DNA from 3 places in the Crenobacter sp. CS_VA4 genome. Region 2 is predicted to be linked to each of the others. Evidence: predicted binding sites of a transcription regulator. Region 2 holds the regulator's gene; each other region holds the start of a gene.

Region 1 (7,414 bases), on a different contig from region 2:
CTGGTCTGGGAGGTGGTCGGCGTGCAGCTGGCGCCGTGGCTGGCGGCGCTGCCTATCCTGCTCCTGGTGCTGGTGTGGGCGATCGGCCGGGAGCTGGCGCCGCTCACCGCCGCGGCACGCCAGCTGACCGCGCGTCGCACCGACGACGCGACGCCGCTGGCGGTCGCAGGCCTGGCATCCGAGGTGGCGCCGCTGGTCGCGGCGCTCAACCAGCTGTTCGCCCGCACCGCCGACATGCTGGCGCGCGAGCGCCGCTTCACCGCCGACGCCGCGCACGAGCTGCGCAGCCCGCTCGCCGCACTGAAGGTGCAGGCCGAGGTGGCGCAGCTGGCCGAACACAAACCGGCGGCGCGACAGCGTGCGCTGGCCAACCTGTCGACCGGCATCGACCGCGCGACCCGGCTGCTCGAGCAGCTGTTGGCGCTGTCGCGGCTCGACCCGCTGTCCGGGCTGGCCGATACCCGGCCGGTCGACTGGCGGCGGGTGGCCGACGCCGCCTGCGCCGACGTCTCAACGTTGGCCGAACAGCGTGGCGTGACGATAGCCCGGTCCGGCGACGCCGCCACGGCGCTGCCGTTGGCGGGCGACGAGACGCTGTTGACGCTGCTGTTGCGCAACCTGCTCGATAACGCCTTGCGCTACGGCCCGCCCGGTGGCCGGGTGACGCTGACCTTGGCGCCGGACGCGATCCGCGTCGAGGACGACGGCCCGGGCATCGCGCCGGACGACCTGCCGCGGGTGCGCGAGCGCTTCTTCCGCCCGCCCGGGCAGAGTGAGCCGGGCAGCGGCCTGGGCCTGTCTATCGTCGAGCGGGTCGCCGCCTTGCACGGCCTGACGCTGACGCTCGCCAACCGGCAAGGCGGCGGCCTCGCGGCCAGCCTGCAGCGCGGCTGAGCGCGGGCTGCGACATCGTGTCGCATGGTCGACCGTGGCCGGCTGGCTTACGCTGGCGTACTACCGTGCTGAGTACGGTATCCAAAGGTTGCCCCCGCCGCATCGGCGGGGTTTTTTTTTTGCCTGTTTTCCCTCCGCTTGCGCGTGGGCCTGTTCTTCTTCGGCTGGGAGCGGCTATCGAAGATGAAGCACCTGATGGTGACGATGCTGATGGCGGTCGGCTCCAACCTGTCGGCGCTGTGGATCCTGATCGCCAACGGCTGGATGCAGGAGCCGGTCGGCGCGCACTTCAACTACCAGACCATGCGCATGGAGATGTCCGACTTCTACGACATCATCTTCAACCCGACCGCGCAGGCCAAGTTCGTGCATACGGTGAGCGCCGACTACGTGTGCGGCGCGCTGTTTGTACTCGGCATCTCGAGCTGGTACCTGTTGAAAGGGCGCGACATCGCGTTCGCGCGGCGCAGCTTCCGGGTGGCGGCCGGCTTCGGCTTCGCCTCGGCGCTGTCGGTGATCGTGCTCGGCGACGAGTCGGGTCACACCGTGACCGAGGCGCAGCAGACCAAGATCGCCGCGATCGAGGCGATCTGGAACACCGAGCCGGCGCCGGCGCCGATCAGCGTGTTCAGCATTCCGGACCAGGCGGCACACGTGAACCACTACGAACTGAAGATTCCGTACGTGATGGGCCTGATCGGCACGCGCAGCCTGACCGCCTGGGACGCTACCTCGAGCCGGCTCACGCTGAACCTGATGTTCTGGGCGGCGATCCTCCTTACCCCGCTGATCATCGGCTACACCGGCTGGTGTTACCGGGTGATGCGCGGCACGGTGACCGAGGACCAGATCAAGAGCAACAGCAAGAGCGCTTACTGAGAAAGGATTTCGATCATGTGGTACTTCGCCTGGATGTTGGGACTGCCGTTGGCGCTGGCGCTCGCCATCATCAACGCGGTGATCGAGGAAAACCTCCATCACGACATCGACTGAGCCGGTTTCATCGTTTCCCCGACACGCCCGGCCCGGTGCCGGGCGTCGTGCTGCCACAGGCGAATGCGCGCCCGCTTGATGCGCGTCAATACCGCGGTCCGGTCATTGGTCGACAATGGCGTTTTTTCTAGAGTTTCCACTCGAAAGCATCCGTCATGACCACCACCCCCACCGAATTCCCCCCGTTGCGCCTGAGAGGGCGCGAACTCGTGCCCGTGGTGCAGGGCGGCATGGGCGTCGGCATCTCGGCGAAGAGCCTTGCCGGCGCGGTCGCCTTTGAAAACGCCGTCGGCACCATCGCCAGCGTCGATCTGCGCCACCTGCACGAGGACCTGGTAGCCCGGTCTCGTTCGGCCGATGTCGACGAACTCAATCGTCTGAACCGCATCGCGCTCGACCGCGAGGTGCGTGGCGCGCTCGAGCGCGCCGACGGCCGAGGCCTGGTCGCGGTCAACGTGATGAAGGCGGTCGACGATCACCCGGCGCTGGTGCGCCAGGCGTGCGAATCGGGCGCGCACGCGATCGTGATGGGCGCCGGCCTGCCGCTAGACCTGCCGGAGCTGACCGTCGAGCACCCCGACGTCGCGCTGATCCCCATCCTGTCCGAGTCGCGCGGCATCGGCATCGTGCTGAAACGCTGGATGAAGAAGAATCTCCTGCCCGACGCGATCGTGATCGAGCATCCGAACCACGCCGGCGGCCACCTCGGCGCGGCGAAGATCGCCGACCTCGTCGACGCCAAGTTCGACTTCAGGCGGGTGCTGGACGAGACCTTCGAGCTGTTCCGCGGCCTGGGTCTCGAGCGCGAGCGAATCCCGCTGATCGTCGCCGGAGGGATGAGCCGCTTCGACCGGGTGAGGACTGCACTGAGCGACTGGGGCGCGGCGGCGGTGCAGGTCGGCACCGCGTTCGCCGTCACCCGCGAGGGTGACGCGCACGCCAATTTCAAACTCACCCTGGCCGAAGCGCGTCCGGAGGACATCGCCGAATTCATGTCGGTGGCCGGCCTGCCGGCGCGAGGCGTGCTGACGCCGTGGCTGCGGAACTACCTGAAACGCGAGGAGAAGTTGCAGGCCGTCGCGCGCGCCGACCCGCGCCGCTGCACACAGGGGCTGAACTGCCTGTCGGTGTGCGGGCTGCGTGATGGCTTGGGGAAGGTCGGGCAGTTCTGCATCGACCTGAAGCTCTCGGCGGCGTTCCGCGGCGAGGTGAGCAAGGGGCTGTTCTTTCGCGGGGCGGATCCGTTGCCGTTCGGCGAGGCGATGCGTTCGGCGAAGGAGACGATTCATTACCTGTTGACCGGGGAGAAGCCGGTGGGGTTGCAGTTGGGGTGAGGGCGGTTCGGCGCCCCCTGTTGCCTTGAGGCTCGGCGGCGGAGTAATCCGCCTTCGCCATAGGATGGGTGGAGACGCTTGCGTCGTAACCCATCGCGTCTTTCGGCCAACGTTGGTGGGGGCTGTGGCAGCGCCGGTCCCGCCCGGCGAGGCGGGCTACTTTTTTGCTTTTGCCTCGCCAAAAGAAAGTAGCCAAAGAAAAGGCGACCCCGCGACGCCGGCCCGCTGCGCGGGCTGCCCTGCGGACGCCACGGCCAACGGGCGGCTGCGCAACTCGCGCCGACTGCGTCGGCACTCGGACAGTGCTCGCCGACTTCCCCCGTTGGCCGTGCCGTCCTCGGCGGCGTCGAAGGGGGATGGGAGGTTGTAGGTGGCCGTCGTGAATGAGTCTGGAAAATCAGTAGGTTGCTAGACCAGTTAGTGACTGTGGATGAGGTCGTTTGCCGATGTTCTGCTGTGGATAACCTCAAGGTTGGCCGAACGCGCCTGATGCGTGATCCCACTGGATGAGGCGAGCTTCGGCCAACGTTGGCGAGCAAGCCCACAAACCTGCCGTCGCTTTTTAAACTTTCAAATCCACTGCCGTCGCAATCATCCTGCCCGCCCCCTTTGCGCTGCCGAGCGATCGTCAAGCGGCCAGGTTTTAAGCCGCCGCTTGTTCGAGTGGGCGGACGGTAGCCGTCCGCGAGTTCGGCGGCGGCTGACCGCTTGGCAGGCGCGAGGGAAGCCGAAGGCCAGCGCATCGGGGTCGCCTTTTCTTTGGGTCCTTTCTTTTGGCGAGACAAAAGAAAGGATCTCGCCTGTCGGGCGAGACCGACAAAGCCACAATGCTGACGAGTGTTACCTACAGAGAACCGGGTTGCGCGCCCACCCAGACACGCCCAACCAAACCCCTGTCCCCACCACATAACAATTCGTCGCAAAACCCCGCCATCGGAAACATCACCCCTCATGACGCCCATCCCCCGTTTTTGCTACCCTTGGGACATGACCGCCTACACCAGCTGCAACCCCGCCACCGGCGAGGTCGTCTTCACCCGCCCCACCGAATCCGACGCCCGTCTGTCTGAACAGGTCGCCGCGCTGCAGCATGCGCAGCGCGACTGGCGCGGCCTGACCGTCGAACAGCGCATCCCGTCGCTGCTGAAGCTCGCCGACCTGCTCGAAGCCGAGCGCGAGCGGCTCGCCGACCTGGTCACGCTCGAGGTCGGCCGCAGAACCGCCGAGTGCCTGGCCGAGATCGACAAGTCGGCGCAGCTGATCCGCTACTACGCGCAGCTGGCGCCGGGCTTGCTCGCGCCGCAGCCGATCGCCACCGGCGCGAGCAAGAGCGGCGTCGCGTTCGAACCGTTGGGGATCGTGCTGGCGGTGATGCCGTGGAACTACCCGATCTGGCAGGTGCTGCGCTTCGCGGTGCCGGCGCTGTTCGCCGGCAACGCTTGTCTGGTGAAGCCGGCGCCGTCGGTGCCGCAGGCGAGCGCCGCCTTGCTCGCGCTCGCGCACCAGGCGGGCCTCGCGGTGCTCGACATCGGCTGGCTTGACAACGAGCAGGTCGAGGAGGCGATCCGGTTGTGCGACGCGGTGGCGTTCACCGGCTCGACCGGCACCGGCCGCCACATCGCCGGCCTGGCCGGCCGGCACCTGAAGAAGACCGTGCTGGAGCTGGGCGGCAGCAATCCGTTCATCGTCCTGCGTGATGCCGATATCGACGCGGCGGCGAAGGAGGCGTGCCACTCGCGCTTCCGCGACGCCGGCCAGAGCTGCAACGCCGCGAAACGGCTGATCGTGGTGCCGGAGATCGCCGACGCCTTCGTCGCGGCCTTTCTCGCCGAGGCGGCCGCGCTGCAGCCGGGCGACCCGCGCGACCCGGCCGCGACGCTGGCGCCGCTGACCCGCGCCGACCTGCGCGAGGCGCTGCACGCGCAGGTGCTCGACGCGCAGGCGAACGGCGCCACGGTGCTGCTCGGCGGCCAGATGCCGGCCGGCGCCGGCTTCTTCTACCCGGCCACCGTGCTCGACCGCGTGAACCCGGCCTGCCGCGTCTACCACGAGGAGGTGTTCGGCCCGGTGGCGAGCATCCTGCGCGCCGAGTCGGAAGCCGACGCGATCCGCCTCGCCAACGACACCCCGTTCGGCCTCGGCGCGGCGATCTACACCGCCGACACCGAGCGCGGCTGGCAGCTGGCGCGCCAGATCGAGGCGGGCAGCGTGTTCCTGAACCGCCATACCAGCTCCGACCTGCGCCTGCCGTTCGGCGGGGTGAAGGCGTCCGGCTACGGCCGCGAGCTGTCCGAGTTCGGCCTGTACGAATTCGTCAACGTGAAGACCTATTGGCAGAAGTGAGCCGTCAATAATCCGACCTTTTCCGAGTCTCCGATGACCCGTTTCTGCCTCGTTCTGTTGCTGGCCGCCGTGGCCGGCTACTACGGCGTGATCGCGTTCGCGCCGTCTGCCCTCGCCGGTACGCTGGCCGGTTGGCCGCTGTCGATCGTGCTGACGCTGGCGCTGTTCGCGCTCGGCTTCGCGATCACCATCCTGTACGCCGCTTCGGCCAACCGTAGCGATGTTGGCCGAAAGTCTGAACGATGAGCCCGGCGGCGCTGTTCTTCGTGCTGTTCGTGCTATTGACGCTGGCGGTGACGAGCTGGGCGGCACGGCGTCAGGGGACGACCGCGACGGCGTTCTACACGGCCGGCGGCCGGCTGTCCGGCTGGCAGAACGGCCTGGCGCTGGCCGGCGACTATCTGTCCGCGGCGGCCTTTCTCGGCGCGGCGGGGCTCTATTTCACCAGCGGCTACGACTCGGCGGTGTACGCGGTCGGCACCCTGTTCGGCTGGCCGCTGCTGCTGATCCTGCTCGCCGAGCGGCTGCGCGCCGAGGGCGAGTACACCTTGACCGGAGTGCTGGCGAAGCGCTTCGACACGCAGGCGGTGCGGGTGCTCACCGCCGCCTCGTCGCTGACGGTGACGCTGTTCTACCTGATCGTGCAGATGGTCGGCGCCGGCAAGCTGATCGAGCTGCTGTTCGGCCTGCCGTACGCGGCGGCGGTCAGCGTGGTCGGCGTGCTGATGGTGCTGTACGCGGCCCTCGGCGGCATGCTCGCGACCAGCTGGGTGCAGATGATCAAGGCGGTGCTGATGTTCGGCTGCGGCGGCGCGCTGGCGGCCGGGGTGTTGGCCGCGCACGGCGGCAGCGCGAGTGGACTGTTCACCGACGCGGCGTCTCGCGCGGGCGCGGCGATCTTCCTGCCGAGCCGCGCGCTGGCCGACCCGGTCGAGGTGGGGTCACTCGGCCTTGGCCTGACGCTGGGCCTGTTGGGGCTGCCGCACGTGCTGATGCGTTTCTTCACCGTTCCGGACGCGCGCGCGGCGCGCGGCTCGGCGGTGTGGGCGACCGGGCTGATCGCGCTGTTCTTCGTGATCAACCTGCTGCTCGGCTACGGCGCGGTGGCGCTGCTCGCCCCGCACGCCGAGCTGTTCGACAAAGCCGGCAAACTGCTCGGCGGCAGCAATATGGCGGCGGTGCAGCTGGCACGGGTGATCGGCGGCGAGGCGCTGGCCGGCTTCGTCGCGGCGGTGGCGTTCGCGACGATCCTGGCGGTGGTCGCCGGCCTCGCGCTCGCCGGTGCGAGCGTGATCAGCCACGACCTGTACGCCGGGCTGCTGCGCCGCGATGCGGCCAAGCCCGCGACCGAGCTGCGGCTGGCGCGGCTGTCGGTCGTCGTGCTCGGTGTGCTGGCGGTGGGGCTGTCGCTGCGTTTCCAACAGCAGAACATCGCCTTCCTGATGGGCCTCGCGTTCGCCTTGGCCGCGTCGAGCAATTTTCCGCTGCTGCTGCTGACCCTGTTCTGGCCTAAGCTGACGTCACGCGGCGTGATCGCCGGCGGTGCCGCCGGCATCGTCGCGTCGGTCGGCCTGATCGTCGCAGGTCCGGCGGTGTGGGTGGCGGTGCTGGGTTTCAAGACGCCGCTGTTCCCTTACGCCAACCCGGCGCTGTTCTCGGTGAGCCTGGCGTTTGCCGCCGCCTGGTTCGCCTCGGTGACCGACCGCTCGCGCCAGCGCGCCGCGCTGTTTTCCTAACTTTCGAAAGTCCTGCCTATGTCCCGCCTGCTGCTTTACGGCAACCGTCTTTCCGGCCACAGCTACAAGGTGCGCCTGGCGCTGATGCTGGGCGACCTGTCGCACGACTACGAG
Region 2 (7,414 bases):
AGGACAACTACTACCGCGACCAGGGGCAGCTGTCGTTCAGCGAGCGGCTGCGCACCAACTACGACCACCCGCACGCGTTCGACTGGCCGCTGTTGATCCAGCACATCGACGACCTGCGCAACGGCGTGCCGATCGAGATGCCGATCTACAACTTCGCCGAGCACACCCGCGCCGCCCACACGGTGGCCGTGATGCCGGTGCCGGTGATCGTGGTGGAAGGGATTTTCGCGCTGTACGACGCGGCGCTGCGCGACATGATGTCGCTGAAGATCTTCGTCGACACCGACGCCGACGTGCGCTTCATCCGCCGCCTGTCGCGCGACATCGAGGAGCGCGGCCGCACGATGGACAGCGTGATGGAACAGTACCAGGCCACGGTGCGGCCGATGCACAACCAGTTCGTCGAGCCGACCAAGCGCTTCGCCGACGTGATCCTGCCGCACGGCTGCAACGAGCCGGCGATCGACTTGATCACCGCGCGTATCGAACGGCTGATGCACTGAGGTCCTGCTAGCCGCAAAGCAACAAAAAAGCTTGGCCGAACCGGCAACGGTTCGGCCAAGCTTTTTGCGCCCACCGGCGCTACAGATTCAGCTTGCTGACCTTGGTGCCCTCGAGCGACAGGTTCGCCATCAGGCCGGCGTTGGTCATCACGAAGCCGAGCACCGGGCCCGTCGCGGTGGTGGTGTCGATATTTCCGTTGGCGCCGACCTTCAGCAGCGCCACCGAGGCGTCCGCACCGGCGGTCCAGCCATTGCTGCTCTTGAACTTGTTGAGCGCGTCCTGCGTCATGAACAGGAACACCACGGTCTTGGTCTGCGCGCCGATCTGCAGACCGAACGAACCGGTCGCGGTGCTGTAGTAGCCGGTGGTCTGGCCGCCTTCACGCAAGGAGCCGGTGCCGTATTCGCCGCCGACCACCAGGCCGGCCGCCACCACCGACGGGAACACCAGCACGCCACGCGCCTTGGCGACCAGCTCACGCGAACCGTTCACATTGCTGTAGAGCCGCGTCATCGCACTGTCGACGCCGGCGTCGATCTCCTGCCGCTTGGCACTGGCCGCTCCCGGGCTGGAGGTGGTGGTACAACCGATCAGGCTGGTGGCGCCAACCGCCAATGCCGCCAGGATAAACATCCGTCTTTGCATCTCGTCCTCCTCAAGATTCGCGGCCCGAAATTGGCCGTCTTGACGAACACAGTGGCGTCGATACGCCAGCACGCGCTCCCGAAACCAACAGGGGCTCGCCCTGTCCCAAGGCTACTTTCTAGGTATACCGTAGGCGTTCGCATGGACCAAGAATTAATCCATTGCCTTAAATAATCGGCCGCGCTTTGCCAAGCCGCCGCCGAAGGCTGGGCCAGCAAGGCATTCCCGGCATCGCGCCGGCTCGGAACAGCCCGCTTCAGATTGAATAAAATTCACAAAATACAGCAAAAACATCCCATTACCCGGACGTCTACCAAAAAACACAAACGGCTCTTTGCCATCCTGATGTCCTGCTCTGTGTCGATGCTGATGTCCGGCGTGCTGACCGCACTCAACACCGGCTTCGACGAAGGTTTCCCGCTGCGCTGGCTGGCGTCTTCGGCGTGTCGATCCATGTGGCGTTCCCGCTGTCGCTGTTTGCGCCCCGCGCCTGCATGCACTGACGCTGCGCCTGTTCAGCCGCCCGGCGGCGGCTCAAAGTACCCCGACCAGCCCCGCTCGAACCGGTTTTCCGTTCCCCTGCTCGCCCAGACGAGATGAAGAGTTGGCCCGACGACACAAAAAATGTATTATTTGCACATCTTAAAGAACACCAGCCGAACAGCCACAGGCCGATTGCCGACCCGGCCAGGTTTTCCATCGCAACAAAACGTGAATTTTTAAAACGCCATAAGGAGCCCAGCATGCTCGACGCGACCACCCGCCAACTCGTCAAAGCCACCGTCCCGGTCCTGAAGGAACACGGCGTAGCGCTGACCAGCCATTTCTACCAGCGCATGTTCCGTCACAACCCGGAACTGAAGCATCTGTTCAATATGGGCCACCAGGCCAGCGGCCAGCAGCAGACCGCGTTGGCGCTGGCGGTGCTCGGCTACGCCGAGAATATCGACGACCCGTCGGTGCTGATGCCGGTGGTCGGCCGCATCGCGCACAAGCACGCCAGCCTCGGCATCCGCGCCGAACACTACCCGATCGTCGGCGGCCACCTGCTCGCCTCGATCCGCGAGGTGCTCGGCGACGCCGCCAGCGACGAGCTGATCGCCGCCTGGGCCGCCGCCTACGGCCAGCTGGCCGACATCCTGATCGCCGCGGAGGCGGAGCTGTACCGCAACGCCGCGCTGGCCGAAGGCGGCTGGTCGGGCTGGCGGCCGTTCAAGGTTGGCCGAAAGGTGCGCGAGAGCGACGAGATCACCTCGTTCTACCTGTACCCGGTCGACGGCGCACCGGCGCCGGGCTTCGTGCCGGGCCAGTACGTCAGCGTGCGCGGCCGCGCCGCCGGCGGTGCGCTGATCCAGCCGCGCCAGTACAGCCTGTCGGACGCGCCGAACCCGGACTATCTGCGCCTGTCGATCAAGCGCGAACAGGGCGACGCCAGCCGGCCGGACGGCTTGATCTCCAACTGGATGCACGACGAGGTAGAAGAAGGCGCGCTGGTCGAGCTGGCGCCGCCGTTCGGCGACTTCGTGCTCGACAGCGACAAGAGCAACCCGGTGGTGCTGATCAGCGGTGGGGTCGGCCTGACGCCGATGGTGGCGATGCTGAACCAGCTGGTGAAGGAACAACCGCAGCGTCGCGTCAGCTTCGTCCACGCGGCCCGTCACCGCGGCGTGCACGCGCTGAATGGCCACGTGCGCCAGCTGGCCGAGCGGCACGAGGCGCTGTCGGTCCACGTGTTCTACGAGACGGTGGGAGAAACCGACCGCCAAGGCGTCGACTACGAGCACCGGGGCCGCATTGACCTCGCGGCGATCCGTGAGCAGGCGCTGCCCGCCGACGCCGACTACTACGTCTGCGGTCCGGTGCCGTTCATGCGGGCGCAGCTCGCGGCACTGGCCGCCGAGGGCGTGCCGGCCGAGCGCGTCCACTACGAGGTGTTCGGCTCGCACGTACTGGCCGCGGCATAAGCCACGGTGATTGAGCGGGCAGCGGCGACACGCTATGCTGCCCGCGACTGCATTTAACGGCCCTGCCATGCAACTGACCCGTTTTACCGACCTCGGTCTGCGCGTGCTGATGTATCTGACCTTCAGCGAGCGCGACACCCCCGTGACCATCGGCGAGATCGCCGAGCGCTTTGCGGCGTCGCGCAATCATCTGGTGAAGGTGGTGCATTTCATGGCGCAGCAGGGCTGGCTCGCCACCAGCCGCGGCAAGGGCGGCGGTCTGGCGCTGGCGCGCCCGCCGGCCGACTACCGGCTCGACGTGCTGATCCGCACGCTGGAGGGCGACCGCGACCTGATCGACTGCGCCGAGCCGCCCTGCGCGCTGCGCGGCGGCTGCCTGCTCAAGGGGGCGCTCGACGCCGGTCGCGACGCGTTCTACGCCACGCTCGAGCGCTACACGCTGGCCGACCTGTCCGCCGCGCCGACCGGCCCGGCCATCGTCCGGCTGCACCAGCACCGCCCCGGCGCCTGAACGCCCCCCCCCCCCGAGCCCCCCTCAGTTCTTCCCCTGCACTAAACCGCTAACCGCGCCGTTTCGGCCAACGTCGCGCGACTCAGATCGTCTTCGAGTAACGCGCCGTGCCCTGCTTCTCGCGCAGATGGAGGTCAAACACCATCGCGATGTTGCGAATCAGGAAACGCCCATTCGGCGCGACCATCAGGAAGTCGCCGTCGAAGCTGAGCAGGCCGAGCCGCTCGAACTCGTCGAGTCGTTCCAGTTCGGCCGCGAAGTAGTCGGCGAAGTCGATGCCGAACACCTGCTCGATCGCCTCAACCGACAGGGAGAAGCGGCACATCAGCGCCTGGATCACGCTGCGGCGCAGGATGTCGTCCTGGCTCAAGGTCATGCCGCGCAGTACCGGCAAGCGGCCCTCGTCGAGCGCGGCGTAGTAGGCGTCGAGCTCCTTCTCGTTCTGGCTGTAACAGGCTCCGATCTTGCCGATCGCCGACACGCCGATGCCGATCAGGTCGCAGTCGGCGTGCGTCGAATAGCCCTGGAAGTTGCGCTGCAGCCGGCCCTGCCTCAACGCAACGGCCAGGTCATCGTCCGGCTTGGCGAAGTGGTCCATGCCGATGAACACGTAGCCGGCGTCGGTCAGCTGCGCCACCGACTGCTGCAGGATGTCGAGCTTCTCGGCCGCACTCGGCAGTTCGGCCTCGTCGATGCGCCGTTGCGGCAGGAACAAGGTCGGCAGATGCGCGTAGTTGTAGAACGCGATCCGGTCCGGGCCGACGGCGATCACCTTGGCCAGGGTACGGCGCACGCTGGCACAGGACTGCCGCGGCAGGCCGTAGATCAGGTCGACGCTGACCGACTTGAAACCGGCATCGCGGGCGGCTTGAATGACCTCAAGCGTCTCGGCCTCGCCCTGTACCCGGTTGACGGCGCGCTGCACTGCCGGCTCGAAATCCTGGATGCCGACGCTGATCCGGTTGAAGCCGAGGCTCGCCAGGTGGAACACCGTGGCGCGACTGACCTTGCGCGGGTCGATCTCGATCGAATACTCGCCCTCGGGCAGGAAGTCGAACTGCCGGTGCAACAGCCCCATCAGCCGGGCGAGCTGCGCGTCGGACAGAAAAGTAGGAGTACCCCCACCAAAATGCAGCTGCGCCAGCCGCTCGCGACGGCCGAGCGCCTCGCCGATCAGCGCCAGTTCCTTCTCGAGGTAATCGAGGTAGGTATCGGCGCGCGCAGTGTCCTTGGTGATGATCTTGTTGCAGCCGCAGTAGTAGCAGACAGTGTTACAGAATGGTAGATGAGCATATAATGATATTTTTTTGTGATTGGCGCCGATCCGGCGTTGTTTCAGCCAGTGCCGATAATCGGCGTCATTGAAATCGGTCACGAAGCGATCCGCCGTCGGGTACGAGGTATAGCGCGGCCCGGCACCATCGAGTTTTTCGATCAACTCGCGGTCGAACTCCAGTCGCTCGGGCGAATACGGGTGGGTGGTGGTCATGTGCTGCTCCGGTTGAGAAGACCTACGGTAGACTGCAACCTTTGCTCAACACCGGCTTTTTCGCTTTGATGCGCATCAAGCCATCAAAGATTCACGGGTTTCTGGCATGAACGATCAACCTCTGCACCACCACTCGCTCAAGGTCTCCTGCTCCAGCTGCAGCCTGCGGGAGCTGTGCCTGCCGGTCGGCCTGAACCACGAGGAGCTGGCGCAACTGGACGCGGTGATCCGGCAAAGCCGGCGCCTGAAACGCGGTGACTACCTGTTCCGCAGCGGCGAAGGCTTTCGTTCGCTGTTCGCGGTGCGCACCGGCTTCTTCAAGACCAGCGTCGCCAGCCAGGACGGCCGCGAGCAGGTCACCGGTTTCCAAATGTCGGGTGAGCTGATGGGGCTCGACGGCATTTCGGCCAACGTGCACGGCTGCGACGCGATCGCACTGGAAGACAGCGAGGTGTGCGAGCTGCCGTTCAACCGGATGGAAAGCCTCGGCCGCGAGATCCCCAGCCTGCAGCACCACTTCTACCGGCTGATGAGCCGCGAGATCGTGCGCGACCAGAACGTGATGCTGCTGCTCGGCAATATGAAGGCCGAGGAGCGCCTGGCCGCCTTCCTGCTCAACCTGTCGGGCCGGCTCGCCTCGCGCGGCTTCGCCGCCAACGACTTCATCCTGCGGATGAGCCGCGAGGAGATCGGCAGCTTCCTGGGACTCAAGCTGGAAACGGTCAGCCGCACCCTGTCGAAATTCGCCCAACAGGGGTGGATCAGCGTCGATCACAAGCACATCAAGCTCGATCAGCCGGAGTCGCTGAAGGCATTAATATCCGGCTGCGCGCAGGCGCACAGCGCCTGAGCTGTAGCCCCACCTGCTCAACGGCACAGAGCCGGTCATCACGACCGGCCTTTTTTATGGTTCTTCACAGAGTTTAGGGGATACGAGTTTGGACTGTGGCTTTGTCGGTCTCGCCCGACTGGCGAGGTACTTTCTTTTGTCTCGCCAAAAGAAAGTACCCAAAGAAAATGCGACCCCAATGCACTGGCCTTCGGCTTCCCTCGCGCCTGCCAAGCGGCCAGGCGCCGCCGAACTCGCGGGCGGCTAACGTCCGCCCGCTCGAACAAGCGGCGGCTTAAAACCTGGCCGCTTGACGATCGCTCGGCAGCGCAAAGGGGATGGGCAGGATGATTGCAGCGGATGTGGATTTGAATGGTTAAAAAAAAACCGGCGGCCAGTTTATGAGCTAAATTACCCGCAGATTTTCAAACCAAACAATGTCGTGAATATCGCCTACGGTCACCCATTCCCCTTCGACGCCGCCGAGGACGGCACGGCCAACGGGGGTAGTCGGCGAGCACTGTCCGAGTGCCGACATAGTCGGCGCGAGTTGCGCAGCCGCCCGTTGGCCGTGGCGCCCGCAGGGCAGCCCGCGTAGCGGGCCGGTGTCGCAGGGTCACCTTTTCTTTGGGTACTTTCTTTTGGTGAGGCAAAAGAAAGTACCTCGCCGGTCGGGCGAGACCGACAAAGCCTCCATTCACAGAAACGTGCCCTACGGCATCCCTCCCCGAATTCCCTAAATTCCGTGAAGAACCTTTTTCATTCCTGCTCCATCAGCGGCTGCGCAAACGGCCGAGCCACTCCGGCCGGCCGCGGAACGCCAGTGGCTCGCCCCTGAGCGGCGCCAGCACCCGTTCGTAGCGCTCCAGCCATTCGCCCCGCCCGGCATGCGCCGCGCCGGCCTCGAGCAGGCTGGCGTTGTCGCGCACCAGCACCTGCCACAGCCGTGCGTCGTCCGGCCGCTCGACGAGCGTCGCGTAGTCGGCGATCAGCGACGCCTGTTGCTCCAGGCCGTAATCGGCCAGCGTCGCCGTCGCGTCGAGCCGGTAACGGTACGGCTCGCGGCGCAGCCGCAACGCCCGGGTCACGACGATCAGCGCGCCGCGCCAGCACACCGGGCAGCCGTTCTGGTATTGCCAGGCGTGCACCAACTCGTGGACGAAGGTATTGAACAGGCGCAGCCCGGAAGCGTTGGCCGAATCGGCCAGCGGCACCGCGCAAAAGTCGCGGCAGTACCAGCCGCGCGGGAAGTACAGTTTGCCGAACGGCGCCATCGGCACCCGTGCCAGGTGCAGCCAGCCGCGGTCGTGCACCCCTACCCTGCCGGGGTCGAACGAGGCGCCAAACAACCGCCCTGCCAGCGCGCGCTCGGCGGCGGTCAACGGCCGGCCACTCACGTTCGCGCGTCGAGACCGAGGGTGCGGATCAAACGGGACATGGGCTTGCTCCTCGGAAGAGCCTGTTCATAATCT
Region 3 (7,414 bases), on a different contig from region 2:
CTGGGCGGCAGACAGCCCGGTGTACGAGAACATGCCGCGCTGCGCCACCACGAACGAGAAGTCCTGCGCGACACCCTTGGCCTTCAGCTGCTCCACGAGACCGGTGCGCATCGCGCGGATGCGGTCGCGCATGCCGGCCAGCTCGTCTTCCCACAGCTGACGCAGTTCCGGGCTCGACAGCACGGCGGCGACCACGGCGGCGCCGTGGATCGGCGGGTTGGAGTAGTTGGTGCGAATCACGCGCTTCAGTTGCGACAGCACGCGGGCCGACTCTTCCTTCGAGGCGGTCACCACCGACAGCGCGCCAACGCGCTCGCCGTACAGCGAGAAGCTCTTCGAGAACGAGCTCGACACGAAGAACTGCAAGCCCGAGGCCGCGAACTGGCGCACCGCCACCGCGTCGGCTTCGATGCCGTCGGCAAAGCCCTGGTAGGCCATGTCGAGGAACGGCACCAGGCCCTTCTCACGGCATACCTCGACCACTTCGGCCCACTGCGCGTCGGACAGGTCGGCGCCGGTCGGGTTGTGGCAGCAGGCGTGCAGCACGATCACCGAGCCGGCCGCCAGGCCCTGCAGGAACGACTTCATGCCGGCAAAGTTCACGCCGCGGGTTGCCGCGTCGTAGTACGGGTAGTTTTCCACCTCGAAACCGGCCGACTCGAACAGCGCGCGGTGGTTTTCCCAGCTCGGGTCGCTGATGTAGACCTTGGCGGTCGGGTTCAGGCGTTTCAGGAAGTCGGCGCCGATCTTCAGCGCACCGGTACCGCCCAGGGCCTGCGCGGTCACCACGCGGCCGGCGGCCAAGAGTTCACTGTCGGCGCCGAGCAGCAGCTGCTGTACCGCCTGGTCGTAGGCGGCCGGGCCTTCGATCGGCTGATAGCCGCGCGGCGGCATGGTTTCCAGACGGGTTCTCTCGGCGGTCTTCACGGCAGCCAAGAGCGGGATCTTGCCGTTGTCGTCGTAGTAGACGCCCACGCCCAGGTTCACCTTGGTAGCACGGGTGTCGGCGTTGAACGCCTCGTTCAGGCCAAGAATCGGGTCGCGCGGCGCCATTTCCACGGCGGCGAAGATCGAAGAAGTCATGCGGGGCTCCATTTGCTTTGCAGAACAGGCGGCGTCTCGGGACACCCTGGCCCGGTCACCGCCCAACGATGAATAGTGTGCCCACAGTCTATCATGAGCACCGCACGACGCGCGGCTCGGCACGGGCGCAAAACCATGCCGACGCCCATAAAACAACAGGCGCCGTCGCGACGGCGCCTGTTGCGGCCAAGCCATATAACCGGCGGAAATTTAGAAGACACCAAGCCCCTTCAGCATCACCACCAGGATCAGCAGCGGCGACACCCAGCGCGTCACCTGGAACAATGCCCCCAGCAGCCGCTGGTTGGCGAGCGTGCCGCCGTTCGACAACGCATCGCGAAAGCGCTTCGGCCCCCACACCCACCCGGTGAACAGGCACAGCATGATGCCGCCGACCGGCATCAACACGTTCGAGGTCAGATAGTCGAACAGGTCGAACATCGTCATCCCGAACAGCTTGAAGCCGGCCAGCACGCTGCCCGACAGTGCGGCCGCGGCGCCGATCACCACCAGCGCCAGCAGTGTCCACACGGTTGCCTTGGTGCGGCTCCAGCCGAAGCGCTCGCTCAGCACCGACACCGGCACCTCCAGGATCGACAGCATCGCACCGGTGGCCGCGATAGCGGTCAGCACGAAGAACACCACCATGAACAGATGGCCGAACGGCATGTTGGCAAACACTGCCGGGATGGTGATGAACAGCAGCGACGGACCGGCTTCCGGCTTGAAGCCGAACGCGAACACCGCCGGGAAGATCGCGATGCCGGCCAGCATCGACACGAACAGGTCGGCAGTCATCACCCGCAGCGCGGTGGCCGGCACGTTCTGATCATCGCGGAAGTAGCTGCCGTAGGTCAGCATGGTGCCCATCCCGATCGACAGCTTGAAGAACGCCAGCCCCATCGCGGTCAACACCACGCCGGCGGTGATCTTGGAGAAATCCGGCTGGAACAGGAAACGCAGACCTTCGCTGGCGCCCGGCAGCAGTAGGCTGCGCACGCCGACCACCACCAGCAGGATGAACAGCAGCGGCATCAGCCTCTTGGTCACCGCCTCGATGCCCTTCGATACGCCCATCAGCAGGATGCCGCCGATCAGCACCAGCACCGCCCACTGCCACAATAGCGACTGGATCGGGTCGTGAATCAGTTGGCCGAACGCGGCCGAGGTGTGCGCCGGGTCGCTCGACAGCGCACTGCCGGCAATCGACTTGAACACATAGGCCAGCACCCAGGCGGCCACTTCCGAATAGAACGCCATGATCAGAAACGCCGCCAGCACGCCGAAGCCGCCGATCAGCCACCACGGCGTGCCCGGCGCCAGCTGCTTGAAGGTGCCGACGGTGTCGGTCTTGGCTTTGCGACCGAGCATGATCTCCGCGATCATCACCGGCAGGCCGACCAGCAGGGTCGCCAGCACGTAGACCAGCAGGAAGCCGGCACCGCCGTTGGCACCGGTCAGGTAGGGAAACTTCCAGATATTGCCGAGGCCGACCGCGGAACCGAGCGTGGCCGCGAGTACGCCGAAGCTGGAGGAAAAGCCGTCGCGCTTGGCAACGGCCACTGAAGAATCGAGCTTGCTCATGAAGAGTGTCCTAAGCAGCGCAGCGCTACCGGCCACGATCAGCGACCCGGCGACTGCCCCAAGACCCGCCGGTGCGGGCCAGAAGGGCGGGGATTCTGCGGCCATTTGCGCGCCGCGCCAAGCACTTTTTGCAGCCGATTTGTGCCCTCGCTACTCGCCCCTCCGCACCCTCACCCGGCCCCTCGGCCAATTTTCATGACAAACAATCTTTACTTGCCAAGTGCATTAAAAAATGCGGCACTTACCCGTTTTGGCAATTCATTGTTTTGGCTGGCTCAACCTATCCAGCAGCCGCTGCATCCACGCCGAGCACGCTTGCAGCTGCGCGATCTCGACGTACTCGTCCGGACGGTGCGCCTCGCGGACCGAGCCGGGCCCGCACACTACCGCCGGGATGCCGGCCTGCTGGAACACCCCGGCCTCGGTCGCGTACGCCACCCCGCTGCCCGCCGCGTGATTGCACAGCTCGGCCACGTGCCGATACACCTCACTGCCCGCGTCCACCTCGAACGCCGGACAGTGGACGACGTTCTCGATGGTGATCGACACTTCCGCTGCCACCTTGCGCATCTCCTCCAGCAGCCGTTCGGCCTCACCTTCCAGCGCCTCGATGAACCGTTCGTGCCGCTCGCCCGGCAACCAGCGGCACTCGACCAGGAACTCGCAATCGCGCGGCACGATGTTGCCGGCGATGCCGCCCTGCACCAGCCCGGTCTGCAGCGTGGTATACGGCACATCGTAGAGCGCCACCTGCCGGCCGGCGCTCGCCTCGCGATCGGCCAGCTCGCGCACGAAGGTGATCAGCCGCGCCGCATACTCGATCGCGTTCACCCCGAGCGGCGTCAGCGACGAATGCGCCTCGCGCCCGCGCACGCGTACCTTATAGTGGGCGATGCCCTTGTGGGCGATCACCGGCTGCATCGAGGTAAACTCGCCGATGATACAGCCGGCGATCTTTTCGCCGCGCCGTTTTAGATCGGCCACCAGCGTGTGCACGCCCAGACAACCGACTTCTTCGTCATAGCTCAAGGCCAGCGCCAGCGGCACCGCCAGTTCGCCGCGCGCTGCCCGCGCCACCGCCTCGGGCAACAGCGCCAGCGCGCAGGCGATGAAGCCTTTCATGTCCGCCGTGCCGCGGCCGTACAGACGGCCGCCGTGCTCCACCACCTGGAACGGTTCGCTGCTCCACGCCTGACCGTCCACCGGCACCACGTCGGTGTGGCCCGACAACACGATCGCCGGCACGTCGGCCGGGCCGACCCGCGCGAACAGGTTGGCCTTCTGGCCATCCTCGCTGAAACTCAACTGCGCCGGGACACCCAGCTCAGCCAGGTAATCGACCACCCAGTCGATCAGCGCACGGTTGGAGTACCGACTGGTGGTATCGAAAGCCACCAGGCGGCTGAGCAGTTGGCGAATTTCCATGTTCGGCACCTTGCAACCCCTTAGTTACTGGCAAAAATCCAGTCTACCACCCTTGCCCGGCAGCGCCTCGCCCCTCCATACTCAAGAAAACCCGAGCAAAAGTCGGCGGCTCGCTTGGCAAAGCGAGTCGAATCCGTTAGTATGCCGCTCTCTATGGCGGGTCTCCCCGCATTGCGACGCGGTCAACCTGGTCAGGTCCGGAAGGAAGCAGCCACAGCCGTTCAGCGCAAGTGCCGGGGGTCGGGCTCGCCACCCCAATTCAGAACAAAGCCGCCTTGGCCTCCGACAAGGCGGCTTTGTTTTATGATTTTTCGACCCATTTGTGATATTTTGCGACGACCTACGAAATATTCTCTTGTCTTTATCCATTAGGATAAGCTAATATCTATTCAGACGGAGATCGACATGGGAACTTTCGGTGCAGTCATGCACTCTAGGTAATCCCAAATGGATTACTTGCTATATTTAGAACGTCAATACGACGCATAAAAACGACACATAAAATCAATTAACGCCTTTAATAGATCGAGAGGAAATTATGAAGCTCTTTGAAAAGATCACGAACCCGCGCGAAATCCGCCGCAAACTCGGCCTGAACCAGCAGGAATTCTGGAGCCGCATCGGCGTGACCCAATCGGGCGGCTCCCGCTATGAAAGCGGCCGCAACATGCCCAAACCGGTGCGTGAACTGCTGCGCCTGGTGCATGTCGAGCAGATCGATCTGAGCAAAGTCAAACGCGAGGACTTCGAAATCGTCGAGTACCTGAAAGAGACCCATCCGGACTTGTACAAGAGTCTGCGCAAGGCGGTTCGCGCCAAGCTGGAAACCGAAGAAGGCAGCATGGGCGAAACAGCCGGCAATCTGTAAGCAGCCGTCTCCGCCAAGGGCGTTGTTCACGGGCGACCGGCCAAGCTGGCCTCAGTGAGCAACGCCCTTCTTGCGTCTGTTGTACCGCCCAAAATCATGACGGCCAGTTCCCACGGGTGAACTAGCCGCTCCCTCTCGCTGGCCGCACAGCTCATCCACGCCGGCCGACAATACCACTCCCATCAGCTCTCTTCCGGATTACGGATCAGCAATACCGGCACGGTCGCCTTCTTGAGCAAGCCTTCGGCCACGCTACCCATCAACAGATGCATCAAGCCGCTCCAGCCGTGCGTCCCCATCACCACCAGGTCCGCCTTCCAGTCCCGTGCATCGTCGAGCAACACCGAGGCGATCTTGTCACCCCAGCTTTCCAGTATCTTGGTTTCCGGCGACAAGCCCTGCGCCTTAGCCTGCTCTTCGGCCTGGCCGAGCACCTGTTCGCCCGCATGCTTGATCGACTTCTGCAACTCGGAGGCATCGAGAAACTCGGTACCGCCCCAGCCAAACTGAGCCAAGTCCACCACATGGACCAGCCGCACCGATGCGCCCACTTCCTTGGCCAGCTTGCAAGCCTCGGTCAACGCCAGGTTCGAGGTTTCGCTATCGTCTACCGGAACAAAAATTCGCTGGTACATATTCGACCTCTCCTTCGTATGGACTCGGACTCGACGATTTCAGTCTATCAAATGCCCCGCCTCACGTGGTTGATGCAGATTAAGACTGTGATTAGACTGCATGACATTCATGAACGGAGGCGCCATGGCCCGCGTCGAAATCACGCTACCGGAACACTGGCTGTTCCACACCGAACTGTCGGTGCGAGTCGGCGATCTGAACTACGGCGGCCACCTCGGCAACGACGCCCTGCTGCGCCTGGCGCACGAGGCGCGGTTGCGCTTCTTGCAGTCTTACGGCTACAGCGAGCTCGACGTGGAAGGCCGCGGCCTGATCATGGCCGACGCCGCGGTGGTGTACCGTGCCGAGGCGTTCCAGGGAGAGCGCTTGCGCTTTGCACTGGCACTGGGTGAAATCGGCCGCTCCAGCTTCGAATTGCTTTACCATGTGACTCGAACAGCCGACGACCGCGAGGTCGCCCGCCTCAAGACCGGTATGGTGTTTTTTGATTACGCCGCACGACAGATCAGCCGCACTCCGTCGGCCTTTGTCGCGCGCCTGGCGCCAGCTCACGAAGGAATGCCAACATGAAGAATTACCCATCCAACAGCCCCGAGGCCCTGGCCCGCCTGCTCGCCATGTTCATGATCGCCGACGGCAATATGGACCCACGAGAAATCGATAGCCTGGACCTCTTGCACGCCTACGACGTCCTCGGCATCAGTCGCAAGAAATTCATGCAGGTGCTGGTCGACTACTGCAATGACCTCACCGACGAGGCCGACCCGGAAAGCGGCGCCATCCACCTGATCAACCGCGAGCGCATCGACACCCTGCTTGAGGACATCACCGACCGCCACAAGCGCGTGCTGGTCTGTGCCCTGGCGATTGACCTGTGCAAATCGGACGACACCATCAGCGAACAGGAAATGGCCGTGCTGCGCTACATGATGGAGAGCTGGTCGATCTCGCTCGACGATCTGGAAAACGAATTCGTCAAACCGTAAGCTTTCTGCTTGCGATGACAGCCGTCCGCGCACCGCGCCCGGGCGGCTTTTTGCTGTTGATAACCCACAAAACAACAATTAGGGCTGACACGATGACCACCCGCTTTCACGGCACCGACCGTTACGTCGCCAGCGACGACCTGATGCTGGCCGTCAACGCCGCCATCACGCTGGAGCGCCCGCTGCTCGTCAAGGGCGAGCCGGGCACCGGCAAGACCATGTTGGCCGAAGAGATCGCCCGCTCACTCGGCCGCGAGCTGATCGTCTGGCCGATCAAGTCGACCACCAAGGCGCAGCACGGCCTGTACGACTACGACGCGGTGTCGCGGCTGCGCGACTCGCAACTGGGCGACGCGCGGGTGCACGACATCCGCAACTACATCGTCAAGGGCAAGCTGTGGCAGGCGTTCGAGATGGACGTGGCGCCGGTGCTGTTGATCGACGAGATCGACAAGGCCGACATCGAGTTCCCCAACGACCTCTTGCGCGAGCTCGACCAGATGGAGTTCTTCGTGCATGAGACGCAGGAATTCGTGCGCGCCCGGGTGCGGCCGATCATCCTGACCACCTCGAACAACGAGAAGGAACTGCCGGACGCTTTCCTGCGCCGCTGCTTCTTCCACTACATCCGCTTCCCGGATCGCGACACCCTGCAGGACATCGTCGACCTGCACTATCCGAGGCTGGAGAGCGCGCTGGCGCGCGAGGCGCTCGAAGTGTTCCTCGGCCTGCGCGAGCTGACCGGCCTGAAGAAGCGCCCGACCACCTCGGAGCTGCTCGACTGGCTCAAGCTGCTGACCCGCGAGGCGATCAGCCCGGCAACGTTGGCCGA

Evidence for each region. The regulator FNR, encoded in region 2, switches genes on or off when oxygen is low (the NO sensors DNR and NnrR bind a similar motif). The targets are predictions, from matches to a motif close to TTGATNNNNATCAA.
Region 1: a site for FNR is predicted at 1,963-1,976, ahead of ACZ2IA_RS07545 (NAD(P)H-dependent flavin oxidoreductase). Genes of this name have one in related genera too.
Region 3: a site for FNR is predicted at 5,665-5,678, ahead of ACZ2IA_RS06975 (universal stress protein). Genes of this name have one in related genera too.

Annotation. Positions count from the first base shown of each region.
Region 1 covers NZ_JBVMAE010000006.1:80,971-88,384, reverse strand. The annotation lists gene qseC (quorum sensing histidine kinase QseC) at 1-894, shown strand, start outside; partial or broken gene ACZ2IA_RS07555 (cytochrome ubiquinol oxidase subunit I) at 1,006-1,773, shown strand; gene cydX (cytochrome bd-I oxidase subunit CydX) at 1,789-1,887, shown strand; gene ACZ2IA_RS07545 (NAD(P)H-dependent flavin oxidoreductase) at 2,043-3,221, shown strand; gene ACZ2IA_RS07540 (aldehyde dehydrogenase family protein) at 4,209-5,564, shown strand; gene ACZ2IA_RS07535 (DUF485 domain-containing protein) at 5,598-5,810, shown strand; gene ACZ2IA_RS07530 (sodium:solute symporter family transporter) at 5,807-7,300, shown strand; gene ACZ2IA_RS07525 (glutathione S-transferase family protein) at 7,319-7,414, shown strand, end outside.
Region 2 covers NZ_JBVMAE010000003.1:181,666-189,079, forward strand. The annotation lists gene udk (uridine kinase) at 1-503, shown strand, start outside; gene ACZ2IA_RS04340 (BPSL1445 family SYLF domain-containing lipoprotein) at 583-1,149, opposite strand; gene ACZ2IA_RS04345 (hypothetical protein) at 1,422-1,604, opposite strand; gene ACZ2IA_RS04350 (DUF2798 domain-containing protein) at 1,519-1,749, shown strand; gene hmpA (NO-inducible flavohemoprotein) at 1,893-3,113, shown strand; gene ACZ2IA_RS04360 (RrF2 family transcriptional regulator) at 3,181-3,624, shown strand; gene hemN (oxygen-independent coproporphyrinogen III oxidase) at 3,707-5,113, opposite strand; gene fnr (fumarate/nitrate reduction transcriptional regulator Fnr) at 5,220-5,963, shown strand; gene ACZ2IA_RS04375 (hypothetical protein) at 6,716-7,339, opposite strand.
Region 3 covers NZ_JBVMAE010000005.1:206,416-213,829, reverse strand. The annotation lists gene ACZ2IA_RS07000 (amino acid aminotransferase) at 1-1,083, opposite strand, end outside; gene ACZ2IA_RS06995 (sodium-dependent transporter) at 1,294-2,667, opposite strand; gene argE (acetylornithine deacetylase) at 2,926-4,092, opposite strand; RNA gene ffs (signal recognition particle sRNA small type) at 4,248-4,346, shown strand; gene ACZ2IA_RS06980 (helix-turn-helix domain-containing protein) at 4,631-4,960, shown strand; gene ACZ2IA_RS06975 (universal stress protein) at 5,143-5,595, opposite strand; gene ACZ2IA_RS06970 (acyl-CoA thioesterase) at 5,720-6,166, shown strand; gene ACZ2IA_RS06965 (hypothetical protein) at 6,163-6,582, shown strand; gene ACZ2IA_RS06960 (AAA family ATPase) at 6,675-7,414, shown strand, end outside.